DNA from 2 places in the Aminobacter sp. Piv2-1 genome. Region 2 is predicted to be linked to the other one. Evidence: predicted binding sites of a transcription regulator. Region 2 holds the regulator's gene; the other holds the start of a gene.
The links. The regulator LexA, encoded in region 2, represses DNA repair genes until DNA is damaged. The targets are predictions, from matches to a motif close to TGTTCNNNNTGTGTTCNG.
Positions count from the first base shown of each region.

Region 1: AmiPiv_RS22145 (ImuA family protein) is a predicted target of LexA. The motif match lies at 3,137-3,154, and genes of this name have one in related genera.

Region 1 is NZ_JARKMU010000014.1:72,433-77,176, forward strand. Features, by position in the region: gene AmiPiv_RS22125 (NAD(P)/FAD-dependent oxidoreductase) at 149-1,318, opposite strand; gene AmiPiv_RS22130 (HpcH/HpaI aldolase/citrate lyase family protein) at 1,415-2,305, shown strand; gene AmiPiv_RS22135 (DUF1737 domain-containing protein) at 2,327-2,533, shown strand; gene AmiPiv_RS22140 (metallopeptidase family protein) at 2,562-2,984, opposite strand; gene AmiPiv_RS22145 (ImuA family protein) at 3,176-4,183, shown strand; gene AmiPiv_RS22150 (DNA polymerase Y family protein) at 4,125-4,744, shown strand, end outside.
Region 2 is NZ_JARKMU010000016.1:48,016-52,759, reverse strand. Features, by position in the region: gene trpC (indole-3-glycerol phosphate synthase TrpC) at 1-78, shown strand, start outside; gene moaC (cyclic pyranopterin monophosphate synthase MoaC) at 80-559, shown strand; gene AmiPiv_RS23410 (molybdopterin molybdotransferase MoeA) at 560-1,765, shown strand; gene lexA (transcriptional repressor LexA) at 1,871-2,587, shown strand; gene AmiPiv_RS23400 (ComEC/Rec2 family competence protein) at 2,865-4,744, opposite strand, start outside.

The DNA of each region.
Region 1 (4,744 bases), on a different contig from region 2:
AAACGACCGCAAGCACGTCGATGGCGTACCGAACGGGCAGGGAGGAGAGATCAGCGTTGAGCCATGGCCGATTGCCCACTCCGCTCCCCGTCGACCCTCATCCTCGATCAGTTCACCCTTCGACACCCTCGGGATGAGGGGCAGAAAGCTAGATCACGTTCAGCTCGCGGAACGCCCGGCCCTCGGCGATGCGCTGGTAGCCGAAGGCGGAGCAGTCGATGCTGCGGTAGCCGCCATGGACGATGAGCTCGGCCAATGCCCTGCCGACGGCCGGCGCCTGCTGCAGGCCGTGGCCGGAGAAGCCGTTGGCGAAGATGAAGTTTTCGACCTCTGGATGCGGGCCGATGACGGCGTTCTGGTCGAGCGCGTTGTAGTCGTAGTGGCCGACCCAGGCGCGTGTCGGCTTGATCGCCTCGAAGGCCGGCACGCGGGTGGCGAGCACGGGCCAGATCACCTCTTCGAACAGCGGCCAGTCGGGGTTGAAGTCTTGCGGATCAGCCGCCTGCTCGCCGTCCTCGCTCTCGGCCCCGCCGGTAATGTAGACCGAGCCCTCAGGCCGGACATAGACGCCGCTCGGGTCGACCATCAGCGGCATGTCGTCGAAGCGGTCGCGCGCCTCGAACACGAAGACGTTGCGCTTGCGCGGCTCGACCGGCAGCACCAGGCCTGCCATGGCCGAGACCTTGCCGGCGTTGGGGCCGGCGGCGTTGATGATGGTGCCGGCTTCGAGCCTTTCGCCGTTCGTCAGCGTCACGGCCACGACGCGATTGCCCTGCCGCTCGATGCCGGCGACCTCGGCGGTGATCAGGTCAACGTTCTTGGTCTTCAGCGCCTTGCGGAACAGGCCGAGCATGGCATGCGCGTCGAACCAGCCTTCGCCCGTCCGGCCATAGGCGCCGGCGGAAATGCCTTCGGTCGAGATCCACGAGAAGCGCTTCGAGAGCTGTCCGGCGTCCTCGAGCACGATGTCGGCGCCCTCGGCCATCTGCGCCTCGTGGTTGGCCTTGAGGATCGGCAGGCCGTTCTCGCCGGCCAGGATCAGGTAGCCGCCCTCGCGGAAGCCGATGTCGGCGTCCGCGCCGAACTCGTCCTTCAGCCGCCGGAACAGGCCGAGCGTGAACTGCGACAGGCGGATGTTCTCGGGGATCGAGAACTGCTGGCGGATCGAGGCGCAGGACAGCGTGGTCGCGGCCGTGGCGAATTGCGGATCGCGTTCGACCAGCGCGATCGAGCCGGTAAAGCCCTCGTCGCGGAGGTAGTAGGCGATCGAGCTGCCGACGATCGCGCCGCCGATGATGACCACGTCGTAGCGTGCCATGAAATGATTCCGTCTGTTCGGATGGAGGAGAAAAGCAGTTACGCCACCGCCCGGCAAGCACTTGCAAGGGCCAGCATTGCCGGGCAAGAAGACCAGATGTCACATTCTCCGTCCCGCCCCCGCCGTTCGGCGCTGTTCGTGCCCGCCACCAACGAGAAGGCGATCGCCAAGTTGCCGCAGCTTGCCTGCGACGCCGTCATCTTCGACCTGGAGGACGCCGTGCTGCCCGAGCACAAGGCTGTGGCGCGCGACAGGCTGGCGGGCTTCTTCGCCGAAAGGCCGGCGGGCAACCGCGAATTCCTCGTCCGCATCAATTCGCTGGCGAGCCCCTGGGGCGTGGAGGATCTCACCGCGGCGAGCGGATGGGCTATCGACGGCGTGCTCCTGCCCAAGATCGCGACGCCGCGCGACATCATCGAGGCGGGCGACGTGCTCGACGACAACGACGCGCCCGACGGCGTCCGGCTCTGGGCGATGATCGAGACGCCGCGCGCGCTGGTCAACATCGCCGCCATCGCCGAGCTCGGCCGCGATCCCGCCGCGCGGCTGGCCTGCCTGGTCGCCGGGCTCAACGACCTCGCCAAGGACACCGGCGTGATGCTCACGCCCGACCGCCGCTACCTGCAGGCCTGGCTGATGCAGATGGTGCTCGCGGCGCGGGCCGGCGGCGTCGACATGCTCGACAGCGTCTCCAACGATTTCCGCGACCTCGATGCCTTTTCGAGCGAATGCCGGGAGGCGGCCGCGATGGGCTTTTCGGGCAAGACGGTGATCCATCCCGCCCAGATCGGCCCCGCCAACGAGGCGTTCTCGCCCTCGCCCGAGGCGCTTGCCGAGGCGCGCGCCGTGGTCGATGCCTTCGCGCTTCCGGAAAATGCCGGGCGCAGTGTAATCTCGCTCGAAGGCAAGATGGTCGAGCGGCTGCATCTCGCCCAGTCCGAAAGGCTGCTCGCCCGGGCGGCGATGATCGAGAAGCTGAAGAACTGACAGCTCGACGCGGAGACAAGCATGAAACTCTACCGCTTCCTGACCGGCCCCGACGACGCCACCTTCTGCCACAAGGTGACGGCGGCGCTGGACAAGGGCTGGCACCTGTTCGGCTCGCCCACCTATTCCTTCGATGCCGAGACCAAGGCCATGCGCTGCGGCCAGGCCGTGGTCAAGGACGTCGACGGCGTCGAATACGATCCCGCCATCAAGCTCGGCGATTTCTGAGCGGGTGAATGCGGGGGAGGCGCCGCGTTCAGTCGACCGACGCTTCCAGCTTTTCCATGTCGTCGTCGGAAAGGCCGAAATGGTGGCCGATCTCGTGGATCAGCACATGGGTGACGATGTCGCCCAGCGTCTCCTCGTTCTCCGCCCAGTAGTCGAGGATCGCCCGGCGGTAGAGGGTGACGCGGTTGGGGCCTTCGCCGGTCTGCGGGTTCCAGCGCTCGGCGATGCCGCGCCCCTCGAACAGGCCGAGCAGGTCGAAGGGCGTCTCCAGCGACAGGTCGTCCATGATCTCGTCGGTCGGGAACTCGGCGATCTGGATGACGACGTCGCCGGTGAGGGCGCGGAATTCTTCCGGCAGGTGGGCATAGGCTTCGAGCGCCAGGAGCTCCATCTCCTCGATCGAGGGCGACAGCTGGTCGTGCCAGGCGCGGGTCTTGTAGATGCGGGCCATTCTTTTTCCTTTTGAGGGCATATAGCCTTTCACCGCACGCCTTACGAGGCCTTTGCCGTGGCGGGGATGATTTAGGGCCGGAGGTGCTTGCCCTGAGAGGAATAGATTCTCATCGAATCGGCTTGACTCTCCCCGATGGCTCTGGAATCTATAAGAACATAACAGGAACACACTGAGGAAGGCAGACCGGCATGGCGACCAGCGCCGTGGCGCGGGACGTCGTTTTTGCCCTGCGCCAGAAGATAGCGAAGATCGAGGGGACGCTGGCCGAAAGGCTGGCCCCACCTTCCGACGGCCAGTCTTCCGCCGGCCAGCCGGCTGCCTGTCTCCTGGTTCGCCGCAACGGTCTTGCCTCGGCGCGCGACTTCTTCCTGCCGACCGGCGTCGAGCGCCTCGACGAAATCTTGGGTGGAGGGTTGCCGAAGGCGGCGTTGACCGAGATCCACGCGGCCGAGACCCGCAATGCCGGCGCCGCCGCAGGGCTCGCGCTCTGTTTCGTCAGCCGCATGCTGAAGGAGCGGTCGCGGCCGCAGGATCTGGTCCTGTGGGTCGGCACGTCCGAGATTTTCCGCGAGGCGGGGCTGCCCTATGCGCCGGGCCTTTCAAGGTTCTTCGGCATTCCTGCCGAAAGCCTGCTGCTTGCCGAGGCGCCGAAGCCGGCCGACGTGCTCTGGATCGCCGAGGAGGCGGCCCGCATCGAGGAGATCGCGACAATCGTGGTCGAGATGCGGGGCAATCCGCGCGGCGTCGACCTCACTGCGACGCGCCGCCTGCACCGGCGGGCGCAAGACAGCGGCCGTCCCGTCTTCCTGCTGCGCCAGTCGGCCGAGCCGGAGCCCACGGCCGCGCCCGTCAGGCTGGTCGCAGCACCTGCGTCGGCCACCCTGCGGCAAACGCTTCTCGGGCCGCTGGCCGGTTCGATCGCAGCACCCGCATTCGCCGTCGAGATCGGCAAGAGCCGCACGGCTCTGCCCGGCAGCTTCATTCTGGAATGGAACCCTGATGCACGAACCCTCGCAGAAAGAAGAGATACCCCAGAGAATCGTGTCGCTGTGGCTACCCCATCTCGCGGCCGAACGCGTACTCAGGCGGCGGCTGGGACGATCCTGGCGTTCAAGCCCGCAACTGGTGAAGCCGCTGGTGACCAGCCATCGCGAGAGCAACACCCAGCGCATCGCCGGCCTCGACGCGCGGGCTGAGGCGCTCCGGCTGAAGCCGGGCATGGGCATAGCCGAGGCGCGCGCCATGCATCCCGACATCGACGTGGTCGAAGCCGATCCCGAGGCCGATCGCAGGTTGCTCGAAGGGCTCGCCGACTGGTGCGACCGCTACACGCCGCTCGTCGCTCTCGATGGCACGGACGCACTGTTCCTCGACATCTCCGGCTGCGCCCATCTCTTCGGCGGCGAAAAGGCGCTGCTCAACGACCTGATGACGCGCTTCTTCCACCAGGGCTTCAGCGTGCGGGCCGGTCTCGCCTCGACGCCGGGGGCGGCATGGGCCGCAGCCAGGTTCGCCACCGGCCATATCCTGGCGCCGGGCAGCGAGCGCAATTTCCTCGCCTGCCTGCCGCTTTCGGCGCTCAGGATCGATGCCAGGACGAAGACGAGCCTCGAGAGCGTCGGGCTGAGGACAGTGGGTTCCATCATGGACGGGCCGCGCGCGCCGCTCGTCCGCCGTTTCGGGGCGGAGCTCATCGAGCGCCTCGACCAGGCGCTCGGCCGGCTCGAAGAGGCGATCTCGCCGCGACTGCCGGTGGC
Region 2 (4,744 bases):
AGCCTGATGCGCCAGGCCGACGTGGCCGCGGCCACGCGGGCGCTGCTCGAAGGCAGCCCGGTCGCGGCGAGCGCCTGACATGGCCGCCCTCACCCACATCGGCGCCACCGGCGAGGCCAACATGGTCGACGTCGGCGACAAGGCCGAGACGACCCGCACCGCGATCGCCGAGGGCACCGTGACGATGCGCCCCGAGACGCTGGCGCTGATCCTGTCCGGCAACGCCAAGAAGGGCGACGTTCTGGGCACGGCGCGCATCGCCGGCATCATGGCCGCCAAGCGCACGCACGAGCTGGTACCCCTCTGCCATCCGATCCTCTTGACCAAGGTGTCGGTCGAGATCGAGCCGGACGAATCGCTGCCCGGCCTCAGGGTGACCGCGCTGGCGCGCGTCACCGGCAAGACCGGCGTCGAGATGGAGGCGCTGACCGCTGCCTCCGTCGCCTGCCTGACCATCTACGACATGGCCAAGGCCGCCGACCGCGGCATGGTGATCTCCGGCATCCGCCTGGTCGAGAAGACCGGCGGCAAGTCGGGCGACTACAGGGCTGTCGACTAGATGGCGCTGCTGCCGGTCGCCGACGCGCTTGAACGGCTGCTCGAAGGCGCGGCCACGGCGGGCACGGAACGCGTCGGCCTCGACGAAGCTTTCGGACGTGTCCTTGGCGCGCCGCTCCACGCCCTGCGCACCCAGCCGCCCTTCGATGCCTCGGCGATGGACGGCTATGCGGTGATCGCGCAGGACATCGCCGACCTGCCCGCCCGGCTTGCGCTGATCGGCGAGGCGGCTGCCGGGCGGCAGTTCGCCGGAAAGATCGCGCGCGGCCAGGCCGTGCGCATCTTCACCGGCGCGCCTGTGCCGGCCGGAGCGGACACGGTGGTCATCCAGGAAAACGTGCGCGATCTCGGCAACGGCGAGGTCGAGGTGTTCGAGCCGACCGCGCCCGGCCGCAACATCCGTACCAAGGGCCTCGACTTCAACGAAGGCGATCTCATCCTCGATGCCGGGCGCCTGATCGACCCGGCAGCGCTGTCGCTCGCGGCCGCCGCCAACCATCCGACGCTCGACGTGCAACGCGCGCCGCTGGTCGCGATCATCGCCACCGGCGACGAATTGCTGCCGCCGGGAAGCACGCCCGGCCCCGACCAGATCATCTCTTCCAATGCCTACGGCGTGGCGGCCATTGCCCGCTCGGTCGGCGCCCGCGTCCTCGATCTCGGCATAGCGCCCGACAAGACCGAATCGATCTCCGCACTCGTCCGGGAGGCGCTCGACGCCGCAGCCGACGTGATCGTCACCCTCGGCGGCGCCTCGGTCGGCGACCACGACCTGGTGCACGGCGTGCTGACCGACCTCGGCATGAAGCTCGACTTCTGGAAGATCGCCATGCGCCCGGGCAAGCCGCTGATGTTCGGACGGCTCGGCGAGACTCGCTGCGTCGGCCTTCCCGGCAATCCGGTGGCGAGCCTCATCTGCTCGCACCTCTTCCTGAAGCCGCTCCTGGCAAAGCTTGCCGGACGGGTCTACGCACCCGACATCCGCGAGGCCGTGCTCGGTGCGCCCATGAAGGCAAACGACCTGCGCCAGGACTATGTGCGCGGCATGGTGAGCGAGACCGACGCCGGCCTGGTCGCCATGCCCTTCGGGGTCCAGGACTCGTCGATGCTGCGAACCCTGGCCGAAGCCAATTGCGTCATCATCCGCGAGCCCTTCGCACCAGCTGCCGAATCTGGCACTGGCTGCCGGGTGCTCATGCTGCGCTGACCGCCCTCGGCACCTTCACCAAAATTTAATCGGTTGCGGAACACAACTGGAACATATAGTGTTTGTTCCGGGTTTGTTTTTCTTTCGATTCCCTTGGGGGCAGCGATGCTGACGCGCAAACAACACGAGCTTCTGCTGTTCATCCATGAGCGGCTGAAGGAGGCGGGCATCCCCCCGTCCTTCGACGAGATGAAGGAGGCGCTGGACCTCGCTTCCAAGTCGGGCATCCATCGCCTGATCACCGCGCTCGAGGAGCGCGGCTTCATCCGGCGTCTGCCCAACAGGGCACGCGCGCTGGAAGTCATCCGTCTGCCAGACTCGATCGCTCCGGGCCTCAACGCCGCCAGGAAGTTCTCGCCGAGTGTCATCGAAGGCAGCCTTGGGCGCAAGCCCGAGCCGTCGCGCGCGCTCTCGGCCGGCAATGACGACGACGCAGGTGCGGCGGTCGCCATCCCGGTGATGGGACGCATCGCCGCCGGCGTGCCGATCGACGCCATCCAGCACAGGACGCATTCGATCTCGGTGCCGCCGGACATGATTTCGGGCGGCGAGCACTATGCGCTCGAGGTCAAGGGCGATTCGATGATCGAGGCCGGCATCTTCGACGGCGACACTGTCATCATCCGCAATGCCAATAGCGCCAATCCGGGCGAGATCGTCGTCGCCCTGGTGGACGACGAGGAGGCGACGCTCAAGCGCTTCCGCCGCAAGGGCGCATCGATCGCGCTCGAGGCCGCCAATCCCGCCTATGAAACCCGCATCTTCGGCCCCGACCGGGTCAAGGTACAGGGCAAGCTGGTCGGGCTGATCCGGCGCTACTAGGGCAATTCAGGAAAAGCGCGAAGCGATTTTCCGCCCGGGATTGCGTGAAAGCGAGGAGATAGAGCGCTTTCGCGATGCGAGGGAAGGCGGAAACGCCCTCAACTCGCCCAGCGCTGGTTAGGAGCGATCGCCTCTCAGGGGGCAGAGCATCCGGTCAGGGTGCAGCGCGTCCGGGCTAGCTCGGCGGGCATTCCGAAGAATGCGCATTCTGCGCCTGGCTGCCTTTCTCGACCGCATTCATGCGATGCCGGGCGCTTCTGTCTGGCTGCAAAACGCTCTATGGCGCAGCCTTCTCCACTGGCGGCTTTGCACGGTCCCGGCGGAAGGGCGGCAGGCCCCGCGCCTCGCGGGAGAACGCCCGCTGCGCATGCCATGGCCGGTACGGCTCGGCTATCGCCCTCTGGATTTCGATTTGACGGACCGCCGCCTCCCCTTTTTCAGGCAAGAACGCGGCCACGCTGCCGAAACGCGCCAGGTCGCGCTTGGTGACCACGGTCGTCGCCGAATTCGCGCACGGGTCCCGCGCCGTCGCGTCGTCGATCACGATCAGGCTCGCCACGACGCATGCAGGTTTCGCCGTTGCCGCGTTGCCGGCATAGGCGATCACGGCGCCTGACGGGTGCTCGATGGTGCAAAGGCCGCCGTCGCAGATAAAGGCCCGCCGGCGGTCCGGTTTTTCTTCTCCTTGCAGGGACATGGCCGACTCTGGCGGCAGCGCGGCATCTGGCCGCGCGGCGGAGGCCTTCGCGGTCGGGGCCGCCTTGCCGCCCGCGCCAACCGGGCCGACCAGGTCCTCCGCCACAACCGCCCTCTTCCAGCTGTCGGTGATGAAGTCGCTCGGACGTGCGCGGTTGACCGCCAGCCTGCCGTCCGCTGTCGGCACGCCGACCAGCCGGCCGTCTTCGGAGATCAATATGTCTGGCGTCCTTGCCTCGCCGAGCAGCAGCAATCCACTCGCGGCGAACGGCAGGGCGGCTAACCTCAGCCGGGTGGTCGCCATGGAGGCGACGCAGAGCGCAACCGTCACGAGGATCACCGACCGGGCGGAAATCAGGCGGACGGCGTCGACCGGCGACCGCTCGGAGAACCATTGCGCCAGGGCGATCATCGCGCCCAGACCCCGCCCCATCGTGTCGAGGAACAGCCCATCCAGGCCAAGCGGCATCAGCACGCCGGCGGCAACCGCAAAAGGCATCACCAGCACCGAGACGATGGGCATCACCGCCAGGTTGGCGAAGAGGCTGAGCGGCGAGATGCGCTGGAAATGCCACGCCCCGAACACACTCGTCGCCAGCCCGGCGATCAGCGAGGTTGCCAGAAGCCCGACTGCCAGGGCCCAGAGCCTGCGCCACGTCTTTGCCGCGAGCGAACGCTGGATCGCCGGTTGCGCCTGGTCGGTCGGCCTGTCCGACCACCAGCCATAAGCGCCGACCAGTGCCGCGGTTGCCGCGAACGACATCTGGAAGCTCGGACCGACCACCTCGTGGGGAGATGCGAGAATGACGATGATGGCCGAGATCGCGAGGTTGCGCATGGTCAGGGCGGCGCGGTCGAACAGCACGGCCGTCAACATGACGGCGAGCATGATGAAGCTGCGCTGCGCCGCAACTTCGGCACCGGAAATGGAAAGATAGCCGCCGGTGGAGACCAGGGCAGCGAGGGCGGCGTATTTCTTCACCGGATGCCGGGATGCGAAGGCCGGAAAGGCCGCAAAACCGAACCGCAGGCCCAGCATGACGGTTCCGGCGACCATGGCCATGTGCAGGCCCGAAATGGAGATGATGTGATAGAGGCCCGTCCGCCGCAGCGCTTCGTTGACCTCCTCCGGAATGCCGCCACGCACGCCGACCATGAGTGCCGCGGCGATTTCGCCCTCCACGCCGCCGATCCGGTCGCGGATGCGCAGGGCAATGCGGTCGCGAAGGTTTCCGAGCCAGGCCTCGATCCCAAGGGCGAGCGCAACAGGTTGCGCGTCCGCGACCAGTTCCGGCCCCTTCATGAAGAAGCCGCTGGCGCCGATCCCGTCGAAGTAGCTTTCGAAGGAGAAGTCGTAGCTGCCGGGCCGAATCGGACCGGAGGGCGGCATCAGCCGCGCATAGCCGCTGACCAGGGATCCCGCCGCGAGACCTGCCGGCGCCCGGCGCGCCGTCAGGCGCA